2 regions of the Gracilibacillus caseinilyticus genome follow, and region 1 is predicted to be linked to the other one. Evidence: a T-box and tRNA genes for the amino acid it is inferred to sense, from the RefSeq annotation. Region 1 holds a T-box; the other holds one or more tRNA genes.
What was found. A T-box is a leader RNA that pairs with one kind of tRNA and senses whether it is charged. The one in region 1 lies ahead of ileS (isoleucine--tRNA ligase), so its partner is inferred to be a tRNA-Ile.

Region 1 (15,174 bases):
CAGAAGAAGATAATCTAAAAAGCTGCCATCCTTGGCAGCTTTTTTTATCAACAATTTTTTAAACACCATCACAAAGCATTGAATGTCGTTATGAATAAAGGAAATGTTTTGCTGTCGATAATACGGATTATGTCAGCGTAGAGGTCATTTTGGCATGTTTAAAGTGCTATGATAACGCTCCGGACAACCACTTCGCGTCCTGCGGGCAAGGCTAAAGATCCACTTTGTTTGTGCTTGTGTCTACAAGTATCGCTTCGAAGTGGACTTCCTCGGCACAAGGCAGCAAAGAAGCAGTGCAAGTAATAGCCTAGGTAAAGCCTTGCCCCACAGAACGCGGAGCATATTTCCTGAGCTTTGCTACGCATATATTAACTATCAAAATTACCACATCATCATAAAGTTTCACTTTACATAATCCGTATTATGTAATTTTGATAGGACTGTGAGTGGTTCTGATCTGAAGAATTTTTGAATTTTGCGGTGATCATAATACCCTATCTGTTCGTGCAATCATTTTGTTATACTTCTGCTGCAAGCTTCATTGAAAGTTTTCCTCATTTAGCATCGACATACTTCTTGAGTTAGCCGGTTTCACACTTAGTGCCTTGATCAAGGCATGTTGCGATCTAACTACCCTCCCGCTAATTCATTCATTCAACAATTTCAATCAAATTTTCTTAAAACTAGATGATTTTTGCATACAAACTGTGACAGACTTCTTTCCTTTCTTTCTTTATACTTAGTAGACAAGAAATGCTTGTTAAGTTTGTTGGGAAAGGGAGGACATGGTGACAGTTTATATCGAAGTCATTTGGCTTATCAATATTATGATTGACTGGATGATCCTTTTGCTGACCCAGTCCATCACCAGAAACATGAGCAAATGGTATCGCCTTTTACTTGCGAGCTTATTTGGATCCATTATTGTACCGTTATCTTTCATTGCTCCAACATTCCCGATAGATGCTTGGTATTTCAAAGTTATTCACTCCATGCTGATGGTATGCATGGCGTTTGGATTCCGAAATGTTGCTGTCTATTTAAAGTTATTATGTACATTTTATTTTATGACTTTTTCAATAGGCGGTGGCTTATTTGCCATTCATTTTTTATTTTATCAAGAAGGGAATTTGACTAGTCAAGGAGTGGAGGCAGGTCAAATACATGCACTATTTGTATTAATTGGTTTTCCTATTGTTCTAATTTTCACAAAATTCCGAATGGACAAGCACAAAATGCAACAGTTTGAACAGGAATTTTACTATACTGTCTCGATCGGCTGGAAAGAGAAAAGCATAGAAACGATCGGTTATTTGGACAGTGGGAACCATTTAGTTGATCCTTTTACCCAAACGCCTGTGATTATTGTAGATGAAACAATCTTAAGGCATTGGTATACAGAGGCGCAAATTGCACAGCTTCGAACTTCCTATCAACAACTGCTAGGAGGTGAAAGTAATGAATTTCAAAATGTAGGATTTAGACTATTACCATTTCAGGGTGTTAGTGGCGATCAGGATTTTATGCTGGCATTTAAACCCGACCTTTTGAACATACATATGAAGGATCTTCAACTGACTAGTAAAAAGGTGTTAATAGGAATTCAATTTGGGAATTTGGTATCTGATGACAGTTATCATTGTTTATTACACCCTAAATTATTTCAACAGACAGGGTGACATTATATCGATAAGGAGTGGAAGGAATGCAAATCGTGCAACAAAAATATAAAATGATTTTTTACAAAATTTTAAAGAAGCTAGGGTTTAAAGTAGATGAAATTTATTATATTGGGGGAAGCGAAGCATTACCTCCACCATTGTCGAAGGAAGAAGAATTTGAATTAATTAATCGGCTTCCGGTAGGTGACAAGGCAGCTCGAGCAATGCTGATTGAACGAAATTTACGTCTTGTTGTTTATATTGCTAGAAAGTTTGAAAATACTGGTATTAATATTGAGGATTTGATCAGTATTGGTACAATTGGTTTAATTAAAGCAATCAATACATTTAATCCTGAGAAAAAAATCAAGCTAGCAACATACGCATCAAGATGTATTGAAAATGAGATTCTTATGTACCTCAGGAAAAATAATAAAATAAAAACAGAGGTTTCTTTTGATGAACCGTTAAACGTTGATTGGGATGGCAATGAATTACTGTTGTCAGACGTACTTGGTACTGATGAAGATGTGACATTTAAAGACTTAGAACAAAGTATAGATAAATCGTTATTACGAAAAGCATTAGATCAATTAAATGGACGTGAACGACAAATCATGGAATTGCGTTTTGGTCTTGTGGAAAAAGAAGAAGAAATGACACAAAAAGATGTAGCAGATATGCTTGGAATATCGCAGTCCTATATTTCCAGATTGGAGAAAAAAATCATCAAAAGATTGCAAAAAGAGTTTAATAAAATGGTGTAAATCTCTCTTCATGGTAAATGATGGATGATGCATAAAAACCTCCTGATTGGTGATACTGATTTTTGAGAAGGATCTCCAATTGGGAGGGTACGATATGACAAGACACAAAGTAGAAATATGTGGGGTAGACACAGCTACATTACCGGTTCTAAAGAATGAAGAGATGAGAATTTTATTCAAAGCCATGCAAAATGGAGATCAATCAGCACGTGAAAAATTGGTCAATGGCAATCTAAGGTTAGTACTTAGTGTTATTCAACGCTTCCATAATCGTGGAGAGTATGGTGATGATCTGTTTCAAGTAGGATGTATCGGCTTATTAAAATCTATTGATAATTTTGATTTAAGTCAAAACGTGAAATTTTCCACCTATGCTGTTCCGATGATTATTGGTGAAATTAGACGGTATCTCCGTGACAACAATCCAATTAGGGTATCCAGGTCATTACGGGATATTGCGTATAAAGCACTTCATGCAAGAGAAAAGCTTTTGAATAAGACATCAAAGGATCCTTCTCCTCTGGAAATTGCGAATGAATTAGATGTGCCTGTGACAGACGTAATATTTGCATTGGATGCCATTCAAGACCCTGTTTCATTGTTTGAACCGATTTTCAACGATGGAGGAGATCCTATTTATGTAATGGATCAAGTTGGTGATGATTCCATTAAAGATAATGATTGGATTAATAATTTATCTATCAAAGAAGGAATGCACCGACTGAATAAACGTGAGAAAATGATCTTAAATAAACGCTTCTTCCAAGGAAAAACACAAATGGAAGTCGCAGAAGAGATCGGTATTTCGCAAGCACAGGTCTCACGTTTGGAAAAAGCCGCAATTAAAGAAATGAATAAAGAAATGTTTGAGTAAGTAAAAGAAGGGCTAGAGCAAAAACAGATATAGCCGAATTTAACACGGAGGATAAATACTTCGTGTTAAATTCGGCTTTTTCGTTATCATCAAATTTAAACAGAAATGGCAATCTTCTATTATGGTCTAGCGTGTTTCGCTCGACTGTCCGCCTGTTTACCACGCGCTTGTGCTTCTTTGTCCTCCGCATCTGCTAATTCAGAGGAAAATTCGACGTCAAAACCATCCATCTTTTCTTGCTTTGGTGTTTGTGCTAAGCGATTCTTTCCAGCTTTTTTCTTATGTTCATCTCTACCCACTTTTATCATCCTTTCTTTTACGAATACTTTAATAGGTTGCGCAGTTCATCTGAGAAGATGAACTATTTTTATTGTCATAAACACCATATTTTTTTTAATAAGACATATATTGATAAAAAGGAGGTAAAGGTATTCATGATCACATTATCGTCACTACAATTAAAAGATATTGTCTATATTGAAGATGGTACTAAGCTTGGCAATTTGACAGATATTGAAATTAATATCGATTTAGGCAGCATTTCAAATCTGGTCGTAGCCACTAAAACAAAAATGTTCGGTGTTTTTGGAGAGTCAAGAGAAGTCATTATCCCTTGGGAGCATGTTATGAAAATTGGTCATGACGTGATCCTGGTTAAAAAGAATGGCAGCTTTTCTGCAATAACGACTTCGCCAAAAGATGACGATTCTTCCGCATATTCGCAATAAACGACATTGTCGCTGTTATGATCGCACAATATGTGATAAAATGGGGTAAAATAGGGAGGGGTATGATGACAGAACCCTTTGTACGAGATGAAAAAGAGCCGATAGTTTGGATAGCTCCATGGATAAATGGTGATAAGAAGATCATAGCAGGTTTTACGACAAAAGAAGGTGGGGTCAGTTTACCCCCTTATGATAGCAACAATTTAGGATTTCATGTTGAGGACAATCCTACGCACGTTTTGAACAATCGACAATTACTTGCGAATGCTATTTCTGTACCTTTAGATCATTGGGTATTAGCAGAACAAGTGCATGGAAACAAAGTGCACATAGCAGAGCAACGAGATAAAGGTAAGGGGAGTCACTCCATGGAAACGGCAATACCAGATGCCGATGGTTTAGTTTCAATGGAGAATGAGATGGTCTGTGCTGCACTGTTTGCTGACTGTGTGCCGTTATTTTTCGCAGACAGGAAAAAAGGAATTGTTGCCATCTCACATGCGGGATGGAAAGGGACCGTAAACAAAATCGCACAGAAAACCACCCAGGCGATGATACAATTGTCTGCTGATCCAAGTGATATAGAAGTAGTAATAGGACCAAGTATTTGTCCGTCCTGTTATGAAGTCAATGATCATGTCATTCAGCATATTGAACCTGCTCATCAAAATTGTTACGACGGTTGGGATGGTCAATACCAATTGGATTTAAAGCAGTTAAACAAGCAATTACTAATCGAGGCAGGCGTATTACCAGCTCATATATATACAACATCGTATTGCACGTCGCATGACAGCCTTTTTTATTCTCATCGACGTGACAAGCATCCGACAGGCCGGATGATCGGATTCATTGGTCTAGCTTAAAAGTGAGAAGGGAGTATAATCATGTCTGTAGCAGAAAACTTAGCAGCAATCAACCAGCAAATCAATCAAGCATGTGAAAAGACAGGACGTCATCCAAAAGACATCTCAATAATTGGGGTGACGAAATATGTATCCGTTGAACGAGCCCTTGAAGCATTAGAAGCAACGATCAGCCATTTTGGTGAAAATCGAATCGAAGGTTTTTTAGAGAAGTATGAGCAGATCGGCAGTAAAGCTAATTGGCATTTTATTGGAACCCTTCAATCGAGAAAAGTAAGAGAAGTGGTCGATAAAGTAGATTATATTCATTCTTTGGACCGTAAGTCTTTAGCAAAGGAAATTAATAAGCGAGCAGACAAGCCTGTTGATTGCTTCGTTCAGGTGAACGTTAGTGGAGAAGAATCAAAGCACGGTCTGTCACCTGCTGAGGTGGAACCGTTTATCGAAACGTTAGAAGGGTATTCTAATATTAGAGTAGTCGGCTTAATGACAATGGCACCATATATGGAAGATCGCAATCAATTAAGGGAAATTTTTCGTTCGTTAAGAAAACTCCGTGATCAAATTAAACAAAAAGGACACAGTCATGCACCCTGTACTTATCTTTCGATGGGCATGAGCAATGATTATCAGATCGCTGTTGAAGAGGGAGCAACCCATATACGTATTGGTTCGAGCCTTGTAGGACCATATGAAGAATAGAGGTGAATGAACGATGAGTATGAAAGGAAAATTTCGTAATCTTTTCGGACTCGAAGATGAAGAATATGAAATAGTAGAAGAGGAGCTGGAACAGGAATCTTCTGCAGAAGCAGAACCAATGAGAAGAAGTCAGCGCAAAGAGGATAAAACAAATGTCGTCAGCTTATCTTCGGTACAAAAGAATACGAAAATGGTATTATGTGAACCTAGAAACTATAATGAAGTACAAGACATTGCCGATCATATTGTAAACCGGCGATCGGTTGTCATCAATCTGCAGCGAGTAGATAATCAGCAGGCCCGTCAAATTATTGATTTTATGAGTGGTACAGTATATGCTGTATCTGGTCAAATAAAAAAATTAGGTTCACAGACCTTCTTATGTACACCTGAAAATATTGAAATATCAGGTAATATTACTGAAATAATGGAGGAAGTAGATCCAGAACAAAGGTGGTAATCAATTCAATGTATATGTTATATGAGATATTATATTACGCAATGCAGCTTTATACGTATGCGATCATTATTTATATTTTAATGTCCTGGTTTCCGGGAGCACGACAATCTTCTATCGGTAATTTTCTCGGCTCCATCGTTGAGCCTTATTTAGAGCCGTTCCGCAAGATAATTCCTCCTATCGGTGGCATGATTGACATTTCGCCAATCGTTGCTTTATTTGTATTACAATTTGCGATGCGCGGATTAGGCTTTTTATTTTTTAATCTGCTTTAAATCCAGTATTACATAGACGACAGGTGATTAAATGGACCTTTATCAACATTTTAGAAAAGAAGAATACCCGTTCATAGATCAAGTTTTATCTTGGCGGGAGGAAATTACAACTCGTTACCAGCGCAAACTCATCGATTTTTTACATCCTCGTGAACAACGAATACTTCAATCCATTATTGGAAATGATGAAGAATTATCGCTTTCGTTTGCTGGAGGCTGGGATCATGCCGAACGTAAAAGAGCAATTCTGGCACCATACTATGAAGAAATCACCGATATTGATTTTGAATTAGAGCTGCTGCAAGCGACTTTTCCGGATAAATTCGTATCCATTGAACATCGTGATGTACTTGGTGCATTTTTGTCTGCTGGTATCAAACGGAAAAAAATAGGTGACATTGTGATACATGATAATGTCATACAGATCCTCGTTACAGAAGATATATCTGCCTATTTAATTGCCAACATTACCGGAATTAAGAAGGCTGGAATTCAATTTGAACGAGTGGGGTTATCAAATCGGCTGATTAGTCAGGATCAGTGGCAATCACGCACTGCTACATGCGCATCCTTACGTTTAGATGTGCTAATGAAAGAAATGTACCAGATGTCTCGACAACAAGCTTTAACACTTATTAAGAAAGGTTTTGTCAAAGTAAATTTTCAAACGATCGAACAGCCAGCTTTTACTTTGGAAGAAGCCGATATGATTTCGGTAAGAGGAAAAGGCAGATCACGGATAGCAGAACTACAAGGAATGACAAAAAAAGATAAATTTAGGATCAATTATGAGAAATTATTATAATTTTTGCGAAAATTTTGCTGACTTGCCTAAAAAGTATGATAAGATAATGTATAAAAGAAAGACATCTATTAGGAGGTGGCCAATGTGCCTTTAACACCGCTCGATATTCATAACAAAGAGTTCGCCAGAGGATTTCGCGGTTATGATGAAGATGATGTGAATGAATTTCTGGATCAAGTCATTAAAGATTATGAGACAGTCATTCGTGAAAAGAAGGAACTGAATGAAAAAGTCGATCATTTAAATGAGAAGCTGAGTCATTTCTCAAATATTGAATCAACCTTGAATAAATCCATTCTGGTTGCACAAGAAACAGCGGAAGAAGTAAAAGAAAACGCCAAAAAAGAATCGAAATTAATTATAAAAGAAGCAGAGAAAAATGCCGATCGAATTATTAATGAGGCTCTACATAAATCAAGATCTATCGCGTTGGAAGTGGAAGAATTAAAGAAGCAAGCCAAGGTCTTTCGCACAAGATTGAAAATGTTAGTAGAAGCTCAGCTTGACCTTTTGGATAATAAAGATTGGGACGGGCTCTTCGATATGGATTTCGATCAGGATGAAGACGAATCCGCACAAGAAGAGTCAACACATTATTAAGCCTTGACGAAATAAGAATTATTACATATAATTCTTATTACAAACTTTTGATGATGTTAGTTAAATACTAGGATTGGGACAGTATATTAAAGTATGCTAACGTAGCGATTTAGGGATAGTGGGAGCCTAATTTAGCCCTTTAATAGAAGATCACCCATGAGTAGTTACACCGAAATAGAGTAAGTGTAAACGAATCATTCACGTTACGAATTGCTGAGTGGACAGTACGAAAGATCTTGCTGTCTATAAGGGTGGTACCGCGAGAACTCCTCGTCCCTTTTTGGGATGAGGAGTTTTTTTATGGTCCTGTGAGACAATTAAAATGGACCTAAAAAGGTAACATTACTTAGTATTGTGAATGAGATTATCAACAGAAATTAAATAGGAGGATGCAAATTGGAATACAAAAAAACGTTAAAAATGCCGCAAACAGATTTCCCAATGCGTGGTAATTTACCGAACAAAGAACCGAAACTGCAAGAAAAATGGGATAGCGAACATCTCTATCAACAAGTACAACAACGTACAGAAGGAAGACCATTGTTTATGCTCCATGATGGCCCTCCGTACGCTAATGGCGATATTCACATGGGGCATGCGTTAAATAAAGTATTAAAAGACTTTATCGTGAAATATAAGTCGATGGCCGGCTTTCACGCACCATATGTTCCAGGCTGGGATACACACGGATTGCCAATTGAACAGGCGCTGGCTAAGAAAAAAGTAAACCGTAAGAAAATGACGGTATCTGAATTTAGACAGAAATGTGCTGAATATGCGTTAAAACAAATTGATAACCAACGTACTCAATTTAAACAGCTTGGTGTAAGAGGGGATTGGGAAAATCCTTATATCACTCTGGATAAATCATATGAAGCGGCTCAAATTAAAGTGTTCGGCGAGATGGCGAAAAAAGGCTATATCTATAAAGGACGTAAACCTGTATACTGGTCTCCATCTTCCGAGTCTGCATTAGCGGAAGCAGAAATCGAATATCAGGATAAACGATCTGCATCGATTTATGTGGCATTTGATGTGAGGGATGGCAAACAGTTGCTGGATGGTGACGAGAAGTTCGTTATTTGGACGACAACGCCTTGGACGATTCCGGCGAACTTAGCAATCTCTGTTCATCCGAATTTAGAATATGTAGTGGTAAAAGAAGCAGGATCGAAGTATATCGTTGCTCATGATTTACTGGAAGAAGTAACAGAACAATTAGAATGGCAGCAAGCAGAAGTAGTCAAATCTTTTAAAGGTCAGGATGCGGAATATGTTGTGGCACAGCATCCATTTTATGATCGTGAATCATTAGTAATTTTAGGAGAGCACGTTACAACAGAAAGTGGTACAGGACTTGTCCACACAGCACCTGGACATGGTGAAGATGACTTTATCATCGGGAAAAAATACGGTTTGGATGTACTTTGTCCGGTTGATGAAAGAGGTAACTTTACGGAAGAAGCGCCTGGTTTCGAAGGCTTGTTCTATGATGCAGCAAATAAAGTAGTAACAGAAAAACTAAAAGAAACAAACGCATTGTTAAAGATGAATTTCATTACACATTCTTATCCTCATGATTGGCGTACGAAGAAACCAACAATTTTCCGTGCGACTAGTCAGTGGTTTGCATCGATTAAAGATTTCCGTGAAGACATTCTCTCTGAAATCAAGCGAATTAACTGGTTGCCAGGATGGGGCGAAACAAGATTATTTAACATGGTTCGCGATCGCGAAGATTGGTGTATTTCGAGACAACGTACTTGGGGTGTACCAATTCCTGTTTTCTATGGCGAGGATAAAACGCCGATTATTAATGATGAAACCATTGAGCATGTAGCAGGATTATTTGAAGAGCATGGTTCAAATATCTGGTTTGATTGGGACACGACAGATTTACTTCCAGCTGGATTCAGCTCAGAACACAGTCCAAATGGTGAATTCACCAAAGAAACCGACATTATGGACGTTTGGTTCGACTCTGGCAGTTCCCATCAAGGGGTACTGGAATCAAGAGAAGAATTACAGCGACCTGCTGATGTATATTTGGAAGGATCAGACCAATATCGCGGCTGGTTTAATTCATCGATCTCGACAGCTGTAGCTGTAACGGGTAAATCACCGTACGAAACTGTCATTAGTCATGGTTTTGCGCTAGACGGTCAAGGCCGTAAGATGAGTAAATCGGTAGGTAATGTCGTTGTTCCTTCAAAAATTATGAAACAATATGGTGCAGATATCCTTCGTTTATGGGTAGCATCTGTTGATTATCAGGCGGATGTACGTATTTCTGATGAGATTATCAAACAATCTGCAGAAGGCTATCGAAAAATTCGAAATACGTTCCGCTTCCTTTTAGGTAACTTAGCAGATTTCAATGTAGAAGATAAAGTCGCAGATGAGAAGTTAGAAGAAATTGATCGTTATATGCTCTACCGTTTGCAACAAGTGATCGAGAAAGCACGTAAAGCGTATGATGCGTATGATTTCTCTACTGTCTATCAAACAATCCATCACTTCTGTACGATTGATTTAAGCTCGTTCTATCTAGATTTTGCCAAAGATATTTTATATATTGAAGCAGAAAATGATCATAGAAGACGTAGCATTCAAACAGTTTATCATGAAATCATTACGTCACTTGTTCAACTGTTGACGCCGATTCTAACCCATACAATGGAAGAAGTGTGGCAATACATTCCGGGAGTGGAAGCTGCTTCACCACAGTTAGCAGATATGCCAGAACCTAAAGAATTACCAGATCAAGAAGTTTTGGCTGCTAAATGGTCTCAATTCATGGAAGTACGAGATGATATTCTCAAAGCCTTAGAAGAAGCTCGTGCAGAGAAAACAATTGGTAAATCTTTAGAGGCAGCGGTAACGCTAAAAGCAAACAACCAGGAAATTGCGACATTATTGCAGGAAATCCCTTATTTACATCAGTTATTGATCGTTTCACATGTTGAAGTGGTTGATCAACTTGAAGTGGGTAAGCAATATGACCATGTTTCTGTTCACATTAACAAACACGATGGTGAAACGTGTGAACGCTGCTGGGTTGTAGCAGATACAGTAGGAGAAGACCCTGACCACCCAACACTTTGTCAACGCTGCGCTCAAGTTGTAAAAGAAAATTATCAGGACATAGCAGAGTAATCCGTCTGCTAGGAGGCTGGAGCAAAAGTGTTTTAGTCAAATCATAGCCGAACATCCCACGAAATGTTTTTAACTAACATTCGTGTTATGTTCGGCTTTGTCTATTGAACTGTATCTATAAACTATGAAGTAACTTCGTATATAACCGTAAAAAATGAACGTGATGATCAGCTTTGAGATCATATTGACATATATACTGTGCTTAAATTCCGCTCCGGCCAATCACTTCGCGTCCTGCGGGGCACGGCTGAAGCTAACTTTGTAAAGAAGATCGCTTCACAAAGTGGATCTTCAGCACCTGCACAATCCCCGTGGGAGTCTACGTGGTTGGCCTACGCTAATGTTAATATTTCACAACTGATGTAAGAGGTAGCATTTTGAGCGGTATTTACTTCGCAGTTTGCTTCAACTTCGTATTAATTGGTAACTTGCAGAGTTTTTTTATATCTGGTTTGTTCGATTTTCAGCATACGCACTTCTGTTATATCGAAGCCACTTTTTCATTTGAGATATTAGTGGTATAATGTGAAAGGTATGTAAGAGAATAAGCGGAGGTACATTATGTGGCGAGTATATCTTATAGCATTAGCAGTTATATTAGTTGATCAGGTAACCAAATATCTGGTTGTCGCAAACATGGAAATCGGCGATCGCTTAACGGTAATTGAATCCTTTTTTTACATAACGTCTCATCGAAATTCAGGGGCAGCATGGGGAATTTTGCAAGGTCAAATGGGATTCTTTTATATTATAACGATTATTGTCATTGGCTTTATTATTTTCTATATCCAGAAATTTGCGAAAGAAAGCAAATGGCTGGGCATTGCCTTGGCGTTCGTACTTGGCGGAGCGATTGGGAATTTTATTGATCGGTTGTTCCGGAAAGAGGTAGTCGACTTTTTTGATGTTTATATTGGCAGTTACGATTATCCGATCTTTAATATCGCTGATTCAGCATTAGTAGTTGGTGTCATTTTTATATTTATCTACACATTCTTTGATGAACGGAATCAAAAAAGGAGTAACACGAAAAAATGAGTGAGTTTTCTTATCAAGTAACAAATGAAGAAGCAGGCACAAGAATTGATAAATTACTTGTCGACGTAACCGAGGACTTTTCCAGATCACAAATAAAAATGTGGTTCGAGAAAGATTTAGTGTCTGTAAATGATAAAGTGGTCAAACAAAATTATAAATGTCAAAATGGAGATACAATCGAATGGATGGTACCTGTTGCCAAGCCACTTGATGTGGAGCCTAAAAATATACCGATCGATATTGTCTATGAAGATCAGGATATTTTAGTTATCAATAAACAGAGTGGGATGGTTGTTCATCCTGCAGCAGGGCATTTTGAAGACACATTAGTAAATGCCTTGTTGTATCACTGTGATGATATGTCCGGAATAAATGGTGTGAAACGGCCTGGTATTGTACATCGAATTGACAAAGACACCAGTGGATTATTAGTCGTTGCGAAGCATGATAAAGCACATGAACGACTAGCAAAGCAATTAAAAGAGAAAACGATGAAACGGTCTTATAAAGCGATAGTGCATGGTGATATACCGCATGATTACGGTACGATCGATGCCCCTGTTGGCCGCAGTGAAAAAAATCGACAGCTCATGGCGGTAACTGAAAAAGGAAAACCTGCTGTGACGCATTTTGAAGTAATCGAACGATTGCATGGTAAATTCACTTTTGTGAAATGTATGTTAGAAACTGGAAGAACACACCAGATTCGTGTGCATATGAAATATATCGGTTACCCGTTAGTAGGTGATCCGAAATATGGACAACGAAAGACGATTGATGTGGAAGGACAAGCATTACATGCCTATCAATTAAAGTTTGTCCATCCGGTCACAGATGAGCAAATGGAATTTGAAGCACCTTTACCGACGAAATTCGAGCAAGTTTTAGAAAATATTCGCAAAAGTTATTGACTTTACAACTCGGATTTGTCATACTATTAACAGTATCATAAAGACCTTTTAAAACAGTCCCGTGAGGCTGAAAAGGAAGACGGTTAGCATAGCTATACGTATGCCCAGAATCCTTATTCTCTCGCGGAGAATAAGGATTTTTTTATACTATATAACGCAAATGATCTAAGTATAAATACAGGAATTAAAGTGAGGTTTTTATGATGAATAAAAAAGCAAATGTACTTGATGCAGCGGCAATGAGTAGAGCACTGACCAGAATTGCCCACGAAATATTAGAACGGAATAAAGGTGTAGACGGACTAATGCTTGTTGGGATCAAAACCAGAGGAGTACCAATTGCTAGACGACTGCAAGAGAGAATCAAAGATATTGAAGGAGTAGAAGTGCCAATTGGTGAATTGGACATCACCCTTTATCGTGATGATTTATCACCCGTTGCTGATCATCAGGAGCCACAACTTAATGAAACGAATCTACATGAACAAGTATCAGGTAAGAAAGTTATTTTAGTTGATGATGTTCTCTATACAGGAAGAACAGTAAGGGCTGCGATGGATGCTATCATGGATCAAGGAAGACCATCACAGGTACAATTGGCAGTGCTGGTAGACAGAGGTCATCGTGAATTGCCGATTCGAGCAGATTTCATCGGGAAAAACATTCCGACCTCACAGGGTGAAATTATTACAGTAAAATTAGCTGAAATCGATCAGTCAGACAGCGTTAGTATATTCGAAAAAAATAAATAAAGACCTTTAAAAAAGTACAGAGATGCTTAAAAGGTTGCAATCTTGAGAAACGTGTATCATTTTGAGGACACGTCTGCCTCTTTGCGACCTAGCAAAGAGGTTTTTTTATTCGTTGGAAAGTATAAAATTTTATCAGAGTCGTCATGCGACGTGGCAAAATTTTTTAAGAACAAAATTTTTCTTTAAAAGACAAGAGGGAGTTACAACAATGAAAGACAAAAATGTAGTTTTAGATGTACAAGAAGTACCAAAAATATCAAAATGGATACTCTTTAGTATACAGCATCTATTTGCAATGTTTGGTTCGACCATTTTAGTACCTTATTTAACAGATCTTTCAACAGCTGTTGCCTTAGTATCAAGTGGGTTAGGTACATTAGCCTATATTATCATTACCAAAGGGCAAATTCCAGCCTATTTAGGCTCCAGCTTTGCTTTCATTACGCCAATCACCAGTGCAATGGCATTAGGTGGAACCGGAGGCGTCATGATGGGGAGTTTCCTGGCAGGTATTGTTTACGGAATTTTGTCGCTTTTAATCGCAGCATTTGGTACAGATTGGGTTATTAAAGTATTGCCACCAGTCGTAGTCGGACCTGTCATTATTGTGATCGGATTAGGTTTGGCACCAACTGCGGTTGATATGGCAATGAACGTCGATGGAGAATACAGCGCGGTTCATTTCAGTGCAGCGGCAGTAACATTGCTAATCACAATTCTTGCATCACTACTTTTTAAAGGAATTTTTGGTATCATACCGATTTTAATCGGGATAATTGGCGGTTATACGTATTCCTTAGTGATTACAGCAATTACGGGAGTGACTGTTTTAGATACAAGTGGTGTCCGGGCAGCATGGACACAAATAATATCGAGTAATTCAATCGGCGAATTCTTCCATTCCCTTTTTCTTGTACCGAATTTTGTGATTCCGTTCGTCGACTACCAGCCTTTCGAAGTATTGAATCTTTCCGTAGTGTTATTAATGGTTCCAATCGCTGTTGTAACAGTAGCAGAACATATTGGTGACCAGATGGTACTTTCAAAAGTAGTCGGAAAAAACTTTATTAAAAAGCCTGGTCTTCACCGTTCCATTATGGGGGATGGGGTGGCAACGATGATTGCATCATTCCTTGGTGGACCGCCGAACACAACATATGGAGAAAATATCGGCGTATTGGCCATTACCCGCGTATTCAGTGTATTTGTCATTGGCGGAGCTGCCTTTCTTGCGATACTCTTCGGGTTTATCGGTATTATCACCGAAATCATTAGTTCAATTCCAACACCTGTGATGGGTGGTGTGTCAATCCTGTTGTTCGGTATTATCGCTTCAAGTGGTCTGAGAATGTTAATCGACAATCAGGTGGACTTAGGAATCAAGCGTAATTTAGTCATCTCTTCCGTAATCTTAGTGATTGGGATTGGTGGAGCATATGTAAATATACCAATCGGTAATGGTCAGGTAGTTACGATCGCTGGTATGGCACTGTCTGCATTTATCGGACTGATTTTAAATCTTGTTCTGCCAGGAAAAGAAACAGGTTATGGCAATGGCAGCATGTTCTCTTCACCTGAA
Region 2 (15,174 bases), 1.3 Mb from region 1:
AATACGAAGAAAACCGTATTACATGAATTATGGGATGACTATCCTTCCATTGATGAGAAGGATATCCGTACAATACTAGGTAATTTCTTGTTCTCCGGTGATGATGTCTTGCGTAACGTATCTGCATTAAGTGGTGGAGAAAAAGCAAGGCTGGCGCTTGCGAAGCTTATGATGGAAAAGTCGAACTTCTTATTACTGGATGAGCCGACCAACCATTTGGATTTGGATAGTAAAGAAGTGTTGGAAGCTGCCTTAATCGATTATCCTGGTTCCATTCTGTTTGTATCACATGATCGTTACTTTATCAACAAGCTCGCAACGCACGTTCTGGAAATGCAACATGATAAGACAACACTCTATATTGGGGATTATGACTACTATGTGGAGAAAAAGCAAGAGGAACAGGAACTCGCTGCTTTAAAAGAAGCAGAACAAGCAGAGACAGTTAAAAAGACAACAGCGAAATCCGATTTTGAACAGGAAAAACAGCTAAAGAAAGAACAGCGTAAGCGAGATCGTCGCATCACCGAGATAGAAAATGAGATTGAAGCATTAGAACTTGAAATGGAAGAAATTCATCATCAATTAGCTGATCCTGAAGTATTTCAAGACCATGAAAAAGCGCTGGAATTGTCGAATCAGGAAAAAGCTGCACAAGCAAAAATGGATGAATTAATGGAAGAGTGGGAATCATTACACGAATAGTCGAAAAGGACAAATTGCCACATGCGTAATTTGTCCTTTTTATTTATGACACTTTTCACTTTATGCACAGGGTTATCCACTTATTCACCCCTATTAATTCAGTTATCAAGATAATTGTCCACATTATACACAATCCTACCCGCATTTATCCACATTTTTTCATGCGCTTTATTCCTTGATATGACAAGGTTTTTCATTTTATTCACATTATCCTCTGTTTGCCTGTGGATAATATCGAAAAACTTTTTAGAGTGAAAAAATTGCTTCCTATAATACGGATTATGTAAAGTAGATGTGTAATACGATGTGGTAATTTTGATAGTTGATAAATGCGTAGCAAAGCTCCAGAAATATGCTCCGCGTCCTGTGGGCACGGCTTCAGCTAACCTAGGAAAGAAAATTCTTTTCTTTCCTAAGTGGATCTTCAGCTCGCGCTGATTCCACGGGAGTCTCCGCATATTTCCTACGCTTAAGGGAAGTGCTACAACTTATAGGACAGCTAAAAGCAGTGGTTCTAGGCATTATGTTATTCAAATGCTGTTATTTATGGATGCAATCAATATGCTAGCAATTCCTAAAGTTGTAGAGTACGAATCCTAGCGCAGGCCAACCACGTAGACTCCCGCGGGACGTGCAGGTGCTGAAGATCCACTTTGTGAAGCGGTCTTCTTCACAAAGTTAGCTTCAGCCGTGCCCCGCAGGACGCGGAGTGGTTGGCCGGAGCGGCATTATACCTCTAACTAGATTTCAATATGGATTCAACGCTAGTTAACATAATCCGTATTATGAGCAGTCTTATTGTTACTCCATCATTCTTTGCGGATTGGAAAAACGCCAGAAAGAATTAACTTTCTGACGTTGATCGTTTGGCGTATCGTTCTAAACCTAAACCTGGATTGGCGTTTAAATCCCATGAGGCGCGGTGACCTTGTTGATAGGCGATTGAGCCTGCTGCTGCTATCATCGCCGCGTTATCTGTGCATAGGGATAATGGCGGGAACAGCAACTCCATTGACGTTTCTGATTTAAATTTTTGCTCCATTGCATAGCGTAATCCTTTATTAGCTGCTACTCCACCAGCCACAATGACTTGCTTTACATCAAATTGTTTCGCTGCTCTGTATGTTTTTTCTGTTAACACATCCACCACACTAGCCTGAAAACTTGCTGCAACATCCTCCTGCTTCAAACTCAGTCCCTTTTGCTTCCCATTATGGAGTGTGTTAATAACTGCGGATTTAAGTCCACTAAAGCTAAAGTCAAATGAATCGTCTTCCAGCCAGGCACGAGGAAAATCGATCGTCTCTTCCCCTTGATGTGCCAATGTATCAATTTTTGGCCCGCCTGGATACGGTAATTCAAGCGTCCGAGCTACTTTATCATATGCTTCACCTGCCGCATCATCTCGCGTTTCGCCAATAATCTCAAATTCCCCATGACCTCTCATTAAGATTAGCTCAGTGTGACCACCGGAAACAACTAAAGCTAATAATGGAAATGCAAATTCTTTTTCTAAACGGTTTGCGTAAATATGACCAGCGATATGATGGACACCAATTAAAGGTTTCTGGTGAGCATAGGCTAAACCTTTTGCTGCATTCACACCAACAAGTAATGCACCAACAAGACCTGGACCTTCCGTCACTGCGATCGCATCGATATCATCTATGGTCAAATCAGCCTTCACAAAGGCTTCCTCCAGTACGAGCGTAATTTGCTCCACATGATGTCTAGAGGCTATTTCCGGTACTACTCCACCAAATCGCTGATGACTCTCAATTTGTGATGCTACTACATTCGATACAATTTTAGTACCATCCTTAATGATAGCAGCGGCTGTTTCATCACAGCTTGTTTCGATTCCTAAAATGTATTCACTCATAAACTCACCCACAATACTAAAGCATCTTCCTGGTTGTCGGTATAATAATTTTTACGTATACCACCAGGTTGTAAACCGAATTTCTTGTACATTTTCTGTGCAGCCAGATTAGAAACACGTACTTCTAATGATAATTGTGTAATTCCGCTGGCAATCGCGTAATTGATCACATATTGAAATAAACCTTTCCCGTATCCTGTTCCTCGGTAATCTGGATCAACCGCAATATTCGTAATTTGTGCTTCATCAATTACCATCCACACTCCGCAGAATCCGACTACCTTCTTATCCACAACAGCCACAAAATAATGTGCATAAGTGTTTTTATATAATTCCTGATCATATATATCATCTGGCCAAGGAACAGAAAAGGACCGTTTATCTATTTCTTTAACCGCATGTAAGTCTTCTTGTTCCATTTTGCGAAATTGTACACTAGACATTTTTCTCTTGTTCCTTTAGCCAATTAGCTTCAGCTTCCACCATTCTAATATAATTTGGTGTTAACTCATGTACTTGACTCTCCTGATAATTCGCAGCTAATAAAGCGAGAACACCTGGACGGGGAAGGTTATCTACGGCAAAGGGAAAGTGTGCATAGTCCCCGAGTTTTTCTTTTATCAATCCCTGGTGTTTATCTAAATCCTGACTTAGAAAGAGAACATGTTCTCCACGCTGCTTTAAATCTTCTAACCACTGCTCCATTAAGATATTCTGGTCTTCAGTCAATTCTTGCAAATGGCCCTGCTTGTATTCATATAAACCGGTATAAACCAATCCTCTTCGTGCATCAAAAAAAGGAGATACAATCATATTGGCATATCTCGCATTATGTGCCACTAACGCTAAACTCGATATCGCCATAATCGGAATCTGCAATGTCCATGCCATTGTTTTGGCTGTGGCCAATCCTATTCTCACTCCAGTATAAGAGCCAGGTCCTTTTGCTACGGCAATACGATCTAATTGATCAGGGCTTAAACCAGCTTGATTCATCACATAATCTACTGCCGGCAGTAAACCAATCGAATGATTACGTTTCACATTAGCAGTATATTCTGCCTTTATCTCTCCATTTGAACTCACCGCTACTCCCAATAGCTGATTAGAAGTATCTATCGCCAACACATTCATTAATATAACTCCTTACATACGGAATGAAAATAACTACCGATAGGCTGAAAAATAATCTTCCGTTTTGTTTCATCTATCCTTTTCATCTGAATCCCCAGTCGTTCATGCGGTAAAAATTCTTCGATAAAACGTGCCCATTCGACAACCGTAATTCCATCTCCATTAAAGTATTCATCAAATCCGATATCTTCCTCACTATTCTCCAGACGGTACACATCCATATGGTATAGTGGGATTTCACCTTGATATTCTTTTACTATCGTAAATGTAGGACTATTAATCGTTCTGGTAACACCTAGACCAGCGCCAAGTCCTTTTGTGAAAGTTGTCTTTCCAGCACCTAAGTCACCTTCAAGTGTAATGACGTCATTAGGTCTCAGTAATGTAGCTAATTTGCTGGCCAGTCGTTTCGTTTCTTCTTCTGTTGCCGTTTCAAATATATATTGTTCCATGTTATCACCTTTTCAGATGTGTATATCCTGATTTATCTAAGATTTTTAATTGACCTTGATATCGCAACCAGGCTTTTCCATTAAATTTTTCGTTATCTACTACCTTACCGATTGAGGTTAGCTTTGTGTCAGTGAGTTTCGCGTATTCCATTAGTCTATCCCAATCTTCAGGCGGCACTGTTCCTATTAATTCAAAGTCTTCTCCACCACTTAATATCCATTGATACAAGTTATCTGGAGAATTCTTTGCAAGTAAATCGTGGTAGGGGATGCGATCAAAATCCAACAGCATTCCTTTATCTGAAGCAGCTGCGATTTCATTCGCTTCATTTGCAATACCATCACTCACATCATTTAATGCCATCCGTTCTATAGGTCTAGCCTGATTAATAAATGACACTCTTGGGCTTGGCATCTGATGACGATGAATAAAATATTGCGATGCTGCATCATCTTGTTCATTCAGTAACAAATGCAAACCGTATGCAGAATCCCCAAGCGTACCGGTTACAAAGATTATATCATGTTCTCTAGCAGTATTACGATATCTAGCTTTACCATTGTTTACTGTTCCTAATACGGTGATTGACAAACTTAGATGCTCACCAGAGACTGTATCACCACCGATTAAGTCCATGTGATAAGCATTTGCCAATGCTGTCATACCTTGATATATTTCTTGCAGTTCCTCTGCTGACCATCGATCAGGTACAGTAATAGACACTAAATAGGAGACTGGCTTTCCTCCCATTGCCGCAATGTCACTAATATTCGCCGCTAGTGCACGGTAGCCGATATGAAACGGTGCAGTTGTCATTTCGTTAAAATGTATATTTTCAACCATTGTATCCATTGTCATTATTATATCGTTATTTGTATGTCTCAATATGGCAGCATCATCGCCGATACCCTTGATAACGGATGATTGACGATAATACTTCGGTTTTATCGATTGAATAAAGTCAAACTCCTCCATGCCAGCACCTCCAAAAAAGCAACCTAAAATTATCATACCAAATCTTTAACGTTGGTGACAGGACGAACCTCTATATGTAGTGGTAATTAGGAAAAATTTTTTATTTTTGGACAAACAAAAAAACCCTAAGTTACCATACTTAAGGTTTGTTAGTCATAAACTGGCGGTCCGGACGGGACTCGAACCCGCGACCTCCTGCGTGACAGGCAGGCATTCTAACCAACTGAACTACCGGACCATTTGGTTGTACCCAATGGGCACTACATTCATTTTCTTTCGAAGAAGTTATTTCAACGTATTAAGAAAATTTGGTTGCGGGGGCAAGATTTGAACTTGCGACCTTCGGGTTATGAGCCCGACGAGCTACCAGACTGCTCCACCCCGCGACGATAATAATAATATTAATTTGTTACTCTATAACTTTTTAGTTATATAAAATATAACAGCCTGGCAACGTCCTACTCTTGCAGGGGCGCGAGCCCCAACTACCATGGGCGCTGAAGAGCTTAACTGCTGTGTTCGGCATGGGAACAGGTGTGACCTCTTCGCTATCGCTACCAGACTAACAAGGATGTTGGTCGATCGATGTTGTCACATGGATGTGACGATTTTAATCAATCATCCTATATTATTACATGGGTTTGCACCTTGAAAACTAGATAAGACAAGAGACAGACATCAACGAACCGTTGCACATCAGAAACATTTGTATAGATAAGTCCTCGATCTATTAGTATTCGTCAGCTTCACATGTCACCATGCTTCCACCTCGAACCTATCAACCTCATCGTCTCTGAGGGATCTTACTCACTTACGTGATGGGAAGTCTCATCTTGAGGGGGGCTTCATGCTTAGATGCTTTCAGCACTTATCCCTTCCACACGTAGCTACCCAGCGATGCTCTTGGCAGAACAACTGGTGCACCAGCGGTGTGTCCATCCCGGTCCTCTCGTACTAAGGACAGCTCCTCTCAAACTTCCAACGCCCACGACGGATAGGGACCGAACTGTCTCACGACGTTCTGAACCCAGCTCGCGTACCGCTTTAATGGGCGAACAGCCCAACCCTTGGGACCGACTACAGCCCCAGGATGCGATGAGCCGACATCGAGGTGCCAAACCTCCCCGTCGATGTGGACTCTTGGGGGAGATAAGCCTGTTATCCCCGGGGTAGCTTTTATCCGTTGAGCGACGGCCCTTCCATTCGGTACCGCCGGATCACTAAGCCCGACTTTCGTCCCTGCTCGACTTGTAGGTCTCGCAGTCAAGCTCCCTTCTGCCTTTGCACTCTGCGAATGATTTCCAACCATTCTGAGGGAACCTTTGGGCGCCTCCGTTACATTTTAGGAGGCGACCGCCCCAGTCAAACTGCCCACCTGACACTGTCTCCGAACCGGATCACGGTTCTGGGTTAGAAGGTCAATACAGCCAGGGTGGTATCCCACCGGCGCCTCCACGTAAGCTAGCGCTCACGTATCTCAGGCTCCCACCTATCCTGTACAAGCTGTACCAACATTCAATATCAGGCTACAGTAAAGCTCCACGGGGTCTTTCCGTCCTGTCGCGGGTAATGCGCATCTTCACGCATAGTATAATTTCACCGGGTCTCTCGTTGAGACAGTGCCCAAGTCGTTGCACCTTTCGTGCGGGTCGGAACTTACCCGACAAGGAATTTCGCTACCTTAGGACCGTTATAGTTACGGCCGCCGTTTACTGGGGCTTCGGTTCAACGCTTCGCTAATGCTAACGCATCCCCTTAACCTTCCAGCACCGGGCAGGTGTCAGCCCCTATACTTCGCCTTACGGCTTCGCAGAGACCTGTGTTTTTGCTAAACAGTCGCTTGGGCCTTTTCACTGCGGCTTCTCGCAAAAGAAGCACCCCTTCTCCCGAAGTTACGGGGTCATTTTGCCGAGTTCCTTAACGAGAGTTCTCCCGATCACCTTAGGATTCTCTCCTCGCCTACCTGTGTCGGTTTGCGGTACGGGCACCCTTTTCCTTGCTAGAGGCTTTTCTTGGCAGCGTGAAATCCGGAACTTCGGTACTATATTTCCCTCCTGATCACAGCTTGTGATTGCCAGACGGATTTGCCTATCTGACTCACTTACTGTTTCAACGCACACATCCAGTGGTGCGCATTCCTTATCCTTCTGCGTCCCCCCATCACTCAAACGGAATTGGGTGGTACAGGAATATCAACCTGTTGTCCATCGCCTACGCCTTTCGGCCTCGGCTTAGGCCCCGACTAACCCTGAGCGGACGAGCCTTCCTCAGGAAACCTTAGGCATTCGGTGAAGAAGATTCTCACTTCTTTTTCGCTACTCATACCGGCATTCTCACTTCTAAGCGCTCCACCAGTCCTCACGGTCTGACTTCGCTGCACTTAGAACGCTCTCCTACCATTGATCGTAGATCAATCCGTAGCTTCGGTGATACGTTTAGCCCCGGTATATTTTCGGCGCAGCGTCACTCGACCAGTGAGCTATTACGCACTCTTTAAATGATGGCTGCTTCTAAGCCAACATCCTGGTTGTCTATGCAACGCCACATCCTTTTCCACTTAACGTATACTTTGGGACCTTAGCTGACGGTCTGGGCTGTTTCCCTTTCGACTATGAACCTTATCACCCATAGTCTGACTCCCAAGGTAATATGATTGGCATTCGGAGTTTGACTGAATTCGGTAACCCGGTAAGGGCCCCTAGTCCAATCAGTGCTCTACCTCCAACATACATGCCTTGAGGCTAGCCCTAAAGCTATTTCGGAGAGAACCAGCTATCTCCGTGTTCGATTGGCATTTCACCCCTACCCACACCTCATCCCCGCACTTTTCAACGTGCGTGGGTTCGGGCCTCCAGTCAGTGTTACCTGACCTTCACCCTGGACATGGGTAGATCACACGGTTTCGGGTCTACGACCACCTACTAAAACGCCCTGTTCAGACTCGCTTTCGCTGCGGCTCCGTGTCTTCCACTTAACCTTGCAGGGGATCGTAACTCGCCGGTCCATTCTACAAAAGGTACGCCGTCACCCATAAAAGGGCTCCGACTACTTGTAGGCACACGGTTTCAGGTTCTCTTTCACTCCCCTCCCGGGGTGCTTTTCACCTTTCCCTCACGGTACTGGTTCACTATCGGTCACTAGGGAGTATTTAGCCTTGGGAGATGGTCCTCCCGGATTCCGACGGAATTTCACGTGTTCCGCCGTACTCAGGATCCACTCCGGAGGAAACACATTTTCGACTACAGGATTGTTACCTTCTATAATGGGCCTTTCCAGACCACTTCGTCTAATGTATTTCTTTGTAACTCCAAAGGAGTGTCCTACAACCCCAAAAAGCAAGCTTTTTGGTTTGGGCTAATTCCGTTTCGCTCGCCGCTACTCGGGAAATCGCGTTTGCTTTCTCTTCCTCCGGGTACTGAGATGTTTCAGTTCCCCGGGTCTGCCTCATTTATCCTATGGATTCAGATAAATGTTCTACTCCATGACGAGCAGAGGGTTTCCCCATTCGGAAATTCTCGGATCAAGGCCTACGTACGGCTCCCCGAGACATATCGGTGTTTGTCCCGTCCTTCATCGGCTCCTAGTGCCAAGGCATCCACCGTGCGCCCTTCTTCACTTAACTATACTTACTTTATTCCAATGAAAAGCGAGTTGGTTATTGTTTGATGTCTTGTCATCAGTTTCGTTTCCACAGCTGTCAAGCAGTTGCTTCCACGTCCTGATTACTCTTATCTAGTTTTCAAGGTACAAGTTCAAGAGAGTATTGATCTCTCAAAACTGAACCAAACAACCAAGTATGATTTGTCACCTTGTAAAAGGTGTTCCTATAATCCTTAGAAAGGAGGTGATCCAGCCGCACCTTCCGATACGGCTACCTTGTTACGACTTCACCCCAATCATTGGCCCCACCTTCGGCGGCTGGCTCCAAAGGTTACCCCACCGACTTCGGGTGTTGCCAACTCTCGTGGTGTGACGGGCGGTGTGTACAAGGCCCGGGAACGTATTCACCGTGGCATGCTGATCCACGATTACTAGCGATTCCGGCTTCATGCAGGCGAGTTGCAGCCTGCAATCCGAACTGAGAATGGTTTTATGGGATTTGCTTGACCTCGCGGTTTCGCTGCCCTCTGTACCATCCATTGTAGCACGTGTGTAGCCCAGGTCATAAGGGGCATGATGATTTGACGTCATCCCCACCTTCCTCCGGTTTGTCACCGGCAGTCACCTTAGAGTGCCCAACTTAATGCTGGCAACTAAGATCAAGGGTTGCGCTCGTTGCGGGACTTAACCCAACATCTCACGACACGAGCTGACGACAACCATGCACCACCTGTCATTCGGTCCCCGAAGGGAACTCCCTATCTCTAGGGACATCCGAAGATGTCAAGACCTGGTAAGGTTCTTCGCGTTGCTTCGAATTAAACCACATGCTCCACCGCTTGTGCGGGCCCCCGTCAATTCTTTTGAGTTTCAGCCTTGCGGCCGTACTCCCCAGGCGGAGTGCTTAATGCGTTAACTGCAGCACTAAGGGGCGGAAACCCCCTAACACCTAGCACTCATCGTTTACGGCGTGGACTACCAGGGTATCTAATCCTGTTCGCTCCCCACGCTTTCGCACCTCAGCGTCAGTTACAGACCAGAGAGTCGCCTTCGCCACTGGTGTTCCTCCACATATCTACGCATTTCACCGCTACACGTGGAATTCCACTCTCCTCTTCTGCACTCAAGTTCCCCAGTTTCCAATGACCGCTTGCGGTTGAGCCGCAAGATTTCACATCAGACTTAAGAAACCGCCTACGCGCGCTTTACGCCCAATAATTCCGGACAACGCTTGCCCCCTACGTATTACCGCGGCTGCTGGCACGTAGTTAGCCGGGGCTTCCTCGATAGGTACCGTCAAGGTGCCGCCCTGTTTGAACGGCACTTGTTCTTCCCTAACAACAGAACTTTACGATCCGAAAACCTTCTTCGTTCACGCGGCGTTGCTCCGTCAGACTTTCGTCCATTGCGGAAGATTCCCTACTGCTGCCTCCCGTAGGAGTCTGGGCCGTGTCTCAGTCCCAGTGTGGCCGATCACCCTCTCAGGTCGGCTACGCATCGTTGCCTTGGTGAGCCGTTACCTCACCAACTAGCTAATGCGCCGCGGGCCCATCTGTAAGTGATAGCCAGAGGCCATCTTTCAACATTCCTTCATGCGAAGCAATGTGTTATCCGGTATTAGCCCCGGTTTCCCGGGGTTATCCCAATCTTACAGGCAGGTTGCCCACGTGTTACTCACCCGTCCGCCGCTCGTTCCACTAACGTCCTCCCGAAGGATTCAGTTAGCTTCCCGCGCTCGACTTGCATGTATTAGGCACGCCGCCAGCGTTCGTCCTGAGCCAAGATCAAACTCTCAATAAAGTTGACTTGCGCTCGCTTCTATAAGCTAGCTTGTTTATTAATTCATACTGGTTGTTTTGTTCAGTTTTCAAAGATCAAAATGACTCCGTAAATGGTGGGCCTGAGTGGACTCGAACCACCGACCTCACGCTTATCAGGCGTGCGCTCTAACCAGCTGAGCTACAGGCCCATTTACAATGGAGCGGGTGAAGGGAATCGAACCCTCGACATCAGCTTGGAAGGCTGGGGTTTTACCACTAAACTACACCCGCATGTAACAAATATATTTATGAAATTACTGATCGACTGGTCGGGAAGACAGGATTTGAACCTGCGACCCCTTGGTCCCAAACCAAGTGCTCTACCAAGCTGAGCTACTTCCCGGTTATGGCGCGCCCGAGAGGAGTCGAACCCCTAACCTTTTGATCCGTAGTCAAACGCTCTATCCAATTGAGCTACGGGCGCTTATCAAAGCGACAATTACTAATATATCACGGAACGCTTTGCAGCGTCAATAGTTTTTTAAAAACTTTTTAAAATGCGGTCGAGAGGACTTGAACCTCCACGGGTTATTCACCCACTAGGCCCTCAACCTAGCGCGTCTGCCATTCCGCCACGACCGCTCGATACCCAGTCATCCATTATATAGTATATAGATGGTGAGCCATGGAGGATTCGAACCTCCGACCCTCTGATTAAAAGTCAGATGCTCTGCCAGCTGAGCTAATGGCTCTTGTTGCATATCAATCACGACGGTAGCTCAATTTTCTATTTTGTAAAACTGCTTTTAAATCAAAAGTAGCATATAGAAAAATTATCTTTATTATGATCGATCATTACTACTTACTTTGTGAAGAAACGATCAAACTATAAGAATAGTATATTCGTCAGAAAGACGAATGATAGCAAGCTATTTTTAGTCAAAAAAATGGCTGGGCTAGCTGGATTCGAACCAGCGCATGACGGTACCAAAAACCGTTGCCTTACCGCTTGGCTATAGCCCAACAATGGCGGTCCGGACGGGACTCGAACCCGCGACCTCCTGCGTGACAGGCAGGCATTCTAACCAACTGAACTACCGGACCTATTAAATTGTTTGAAAAGATGACCCGTACGGGATTCGAACCCGTGTTACCGCCGTGAAAGGGCGGTGTCTTAACCACTTGACCAACGGGCCACAAAAAAATAATGGCGGAGAAGGAGGGATTTGAACCCTCGCGCCGCTTACGCGACCTACACCCTTAGCAGGGGCGCCTCTTCAGCCACTTGAGTACTTCTCCATGGCTCCACAGGTAGGATTCGAACCTACGACCGATCGGTTAACAGCCGATTGCTCTACCACTGAGCTACTGTGGAATAATGAATAACTCATGTTGACGACGTTAAATATAATATAATATTTGAAGTTTGTTGTCAACCATTTTCAGAAAAACATTTTAAAATGTTTTATCTGGTTGGACAAGTGCCCTTCAAAGTGACACCAATATAATTTATCATATACTAAAACTATAAGTCAATACATATCTCTAAATTCTTTTATGTTTTTATCAATAAGGTTAAACGACCGCGACATTTACCGCAACGATACCTGTTCGTATTCATTCTTTTCCTTCTATTATATAACTGATTACACTCGGAACATTGATATTGATATTTATAATCGTTTTGTGTTGAAGGTAATGGATTACAAAAGCGCGGAGAATTAGTCTGTTTAAGCAGTTGTCTAAATTCACGATCACGGTGCTGATAACCTTTTCCTTCTATATGAAGATGATAGTGGCATAGCTCATGCTTGATAATTCCAACAAACTCATCAAAACCTAGTTCATCAAAATATTTTGGGTTCAGTTCAATTAACCTTTTTCCAGGTAAGTACCTGCCACCAGTTGTCCTTAACCGGTTATTAAAACAGACCTTATCTACAAATGGTTTATGGAACTCCTTCTCTGATATGTCTTTTGTTAATTTTTCTAATTCTGTTTGTGTCATTACAGACATTGTGTTTCACACCTATCTTTCTATCATCATATATATAGTACAACAAACCAAATAAGGGAGGAATCAAAATGCCTACTTGGTTAAAAAAACAATTATCAGGTGCTTTCCTTCAAAAGAATAAATACCAAATTCGATTATTGAATCAGTGTTGGTATTTCTATTGTGATAAAGAACAAATAAAGTAAAAGGCACCCTTACGATCGGCACCTTTTACCTATTACTTAATCATTCACCATACTTAATGCTATTCGTTGCTTGTTTTGATCCACCTGATCCACCCATACTGTAATTACATCACCTACAGAGACAAGATCCATCGGGTGCTTGACGAATTGATTTGACATTTTGGAGATATGAACTAGTCCATCCTGTTTCACTCCTATATCGACAAAAACACCGAAATCAACGACATTCCTGACAGTACCTTGCAATTCCATACCACTTTGAAGATCTTCCATCGATAGCACATTCTTCTTTAACAATGGTTGTGGCAAGTCATCACGAGGATCTCGATTCGGACTTATTAAAGCTTTCAGAATGTCCTCTAATGTTGGTAAACCAATATCTAATTGGTTCGCTAACGTTTTTTTGTCTAACTGATGGATTAACTCTTTTAACTTCTCACTGCCTAAGTCATCTACTGAACTGTTAATCTCTTTCAAAATTTGCTTAGCTGCTGGATAAGACTCCGGGTGAATCGGCGTACGATCTAGTGGCTCGTCACCATCCATGACTCTCAGGAAACCGATACTTTGCTCGTACGTTTTGTTTCCAAGTCTTGGAATATCTTTTAATTGCTTACGATTGGTGAATTTTCCGTTCTCGTCACGATATTTGATAACATTATTGGCAACCGTTTTGTTCAATCCTGATACATATTGTAATAAGGAAGATGATGCGGTGTTTACATTGACACCCACTTGGTTAACTGCGGTTTCTACAACAAATGTCAATGATCCTGTCAATTTCTTTTGACTGACATCATGCTGATATTGACCCACACCAATAGCTTTCGGTTCTATTTTCACCAACTCTGCCAACGGATCTTGTATTCGTCTGGCGATGGAGACCGCACTCCGTTCTTCTACCTGTAGATCAGGAAACTCTTCACGCGCCAATTTAGAAGCTGAATACACACTTGCCCCTGCTTCATTAACAATGATATAGGCAACATCAAGTTGATTGTTTTCAATCACATTAGCGATAAATTGCTCCGATTCACGAGACGCCGTACCGTTTCCAATTGCAATAAGTTCGATCGGAAATTCATTAATAAATTTCATTACTTTTCCCTCTGCACCTTTGGTATCGTGTTTCGGTGCCGTTGGATACATGACATCGACAGCTTTAACTTTACCTGTGTCATCAATTACCGCCAACTTACAGCCTGTGCGAAATGCCGGATCAACACCTAGTACATACTTGCCTTTTAGCGGAGGCTGTAACAACAGACTTTTCAAGTTTTTCGAGAAGATATCAATTGCCTGCTCCTCTGCCTTTTCAGATAGAGCCGCTCGAATCTCTCGTTCAACGGATGGCTGTGTTAAACGTTTATAACTATCCTCAATCACCTGTTCCATTAATTCTTTGATCTGCTCGGTAGCATTACGGAGAGTAACTTGCTTCTGTAAATATGCCAATAGATGATCTGTAGGTGGTTCAATCGAAACTTTAAGAACTCCCTCTTTTTCTCCACGATTTAAGGCCAGAATACGGTGTGATACAATCTTGCTAACTGATTCGCTATATTCGTAATACATTTCATAAATCTTCTTCTCGTCTAATTCCGCTTTTTTGACAGTTGCACTTATTAAGCCTTTCTGGAATGTTTGCTTCCGGATATGCTCCCTGTGCGTTGGTTCATCAGCAAGCCATTCAGCAATAATGTCCTGTACACCGGCGAGAACATCTTCAACATTATGTAATTCATGTTCTTCTGATAAAAATTCTTTCGCTTTTGCTTCAATGTCAAGGTTTTGTGTTTGATATATTTCTTTGGCTAACGGTGCTAAACCTTTTTCTTTCGCAATCGTAGCTCTTGTCCTACGTTTCTGTTTATATGGTCTGTATAAATCTTCTACTTTCTGCAGTTGATTCGCTTTTTCAATATCGATACGGAGCTGGTCTGTCAGCTTACCTTGTTCTTCAATTAATCTTATTACTTCTGCTTTTCGATCATTTAATGTATTGACGTATTGCCAAGCATCCTGAATATCTTTGATTTGTACTTCATCAAGCGATCCTGTTTGCTCTTTTCGGTAACGTGCGATAAATGGAACTGTATTTCCTTCCTCTAATAAGTGAATAACACTTTTTACTGATTTTTGATTAATCTTCGTCCGTTCGGTCACAGCTTGTAATAGCTGCTCATGCTCTTCGTTATTTGCCAATGTGTTTCCTCCTTCACTATTTGCCATCTATATTTTAACAAAAAAAAGAAAAATAAGAAAAGCACCGACATTGCTATATGACCCACAACCCTAAATGATCAGCCGATTTGTCGCATTCTTAGTGTCGTTCTTTTAATTACTGGAAGGTGATATCGGCTTACCCCCACCTTCATAACTAAATTAAAGCTACCTATAATATGGAATATGTAAAGTGGAACTGTCTGACATTGTGATAATTTTGATAGATTTCATCTGCTT

Region 2: it encodes a tRNA-Ile, which carries the amino acid that the T-box ahead of ileS (isoleucine--tRNA ligase) is inferred to sense. The anticodon was not compared.

Annotation. Positions count from the first base shown of each region.
Region 1 is NZ_CP095072.1:3,766,189-3,781,362, reverse strand. It holds gene ftsZ (cell division protein FtsZ) at 1-13, shown strand, start outside; gene spoIIGA (sigma-E processing peptidase SpoIIGA) at 786-1,679, shown strand; gene sigE (RNA polymerase sporulation sigma factor SigE) at 1,706-2,428, shown strand; gene sigG (RNA polymerase sporulation sigma factor SigG) at 2,523-3,302, shown strand; gene MUN88_RS18130 (YfhD family protein) at 3,422-3,601, opposite strand; gene MUN88_RS18125 (YlmC/YmxH family sporulation protein) at 3,737-4,030, shown strand; gene pgeF (peptidoglycan editing factor PgeF) at 4,093-4,896, shown strand; gene MUN88_RS18115 (YggS family pyridoxal phosphate-dependent enzyme) at 4,918-5,598, shown strand; gene MUN88_RS18110 (cell division protein SepF) at 5,612-6,058, shown strand; gene MUN88_RS18105 (YggT family protein) at 6,067-6,333, shown strand; gene MUN88_RS18100 (YlmH family RNA-binding protein) at 6,365-7,138, shown strand; gene MUN88_RS18095 (DivIVA domain-containing protein) at 7,223-7,738, shown strand; T-box leader at 7,799-8,019, shown strand; gene ileS (isoleucine--tRNA ligase) at 8,135-10,894, shown strand; gene lspA (signal peptidase II) at 11,456-11,932, shown strand; gene MUN88_RS18080 (RluA family pseudouridine synthase) at 11,929-12,843, shown strand; gene pyrR (bifunctional pyr operon transcriptional regulator/uracil phosphoribosyltransferase PyrR) at 13,047-13,595, shown strand; gene MUN88_RS18070 (solute carrier family 23 protein) at 13,804-15,174, shown strand, end outside.
Region 2 is NZ_CP095072.1:600,700-615,873, forward strand. It holds gene MUN88_RS02860 (ABC-F family ATP-binding cassette domain-containing protein) at 1-705, shown strand, start outside; gene tsaD (tRNA (adenosine(37)-N6)-threonylcarbamoyltransferase complex transferase subunit TsaD) at 1,550-2,587, opposite strand; gene rimI (ribosomal protein S18-alanine N-acetyltransferase) at 2,584-3,030, opposite strand; gene tsaB (tRNA (adenosine(37)-N6)-threonylcarbamoyltransferase complex dimerization subunit type 1 TsaB) at 3,023-3,721, opposite strand; gene tsaE (tRNA (adenosine(37)-N6)-threonylcarbamoyltransferase complex ATPase subunit type 1 TsaE) at 3,721-4,173, opposite strand; gene thiL (thiamine-phosphate kinase) at 4,178-5,149, opposite strand; tRNA gene MUN88_RS02890 (tRNA-Asp) at 5,311-5,387, opposite strand; tRNA gene MUN88_RS02895 (tRNA-Met) at 5,459-5,535, opposite strand; rRNA gene rrf (5S ribosomal RNA) at 5,595-5,711, opposite strand; rRNA gene MUN88_RS02905 (23S ribosomal RNA) at 5,860-8,771, opposite strand; rRNA gene MUN88_RS02910 (16S ribosomal RNA) at 8,987-10,549, opposite strand; tRNA gene MUN88_RS02915 (tRNA-Ile) at 10,642-10,718, opposite strand; tRNA gene MUN88_RS02920 (tRNA-Gly) at 10,727-10,800, opposite strand; tRNA gene MUN88_RS02925 (tRNA-Pro) at 10,836-10,912, opposite strand; tRNA gene MUN88_RS02930 (tRNA-Arg) at 10,917-10,993, opposite strand; tRNA gene MUN88_RS02935 (tRNA-Leu) at 11,068-11,151, opposite strand; tRNA gene MUN88_RS02940 (tRNA-Lys) at 11,186-11,261, opposite strand; tRNA gene MUN88_RS02945 (tRNA-Gln) at 11,458-11,532, opposite strand; tRNA gene MUN88_RS02950 (tRNA-Asp) at 11,537-11,613, opposite strand; tRNA gene MUN88_RS02955 (tRNA-Glu) at 11,634-11,705, opposite strand; tRNA gene MUN88_RS02960 (tRNA-Ser) at 11,718-11,808, opposite strand; tRNA gene MUN88_RS02965 (tRNA-Asn) at 11,810-11,884, opposite strand; gene MUN88_RS02970 (SprT family protein) at 12,065-12,526, opposite strand; gene cmpA (cortex morphogenetic protein CmpA) at 12,595-12,711, shown strand; gene MUN88_RS02980 (Tex family protein) at 12,748-14,943, opposite strand.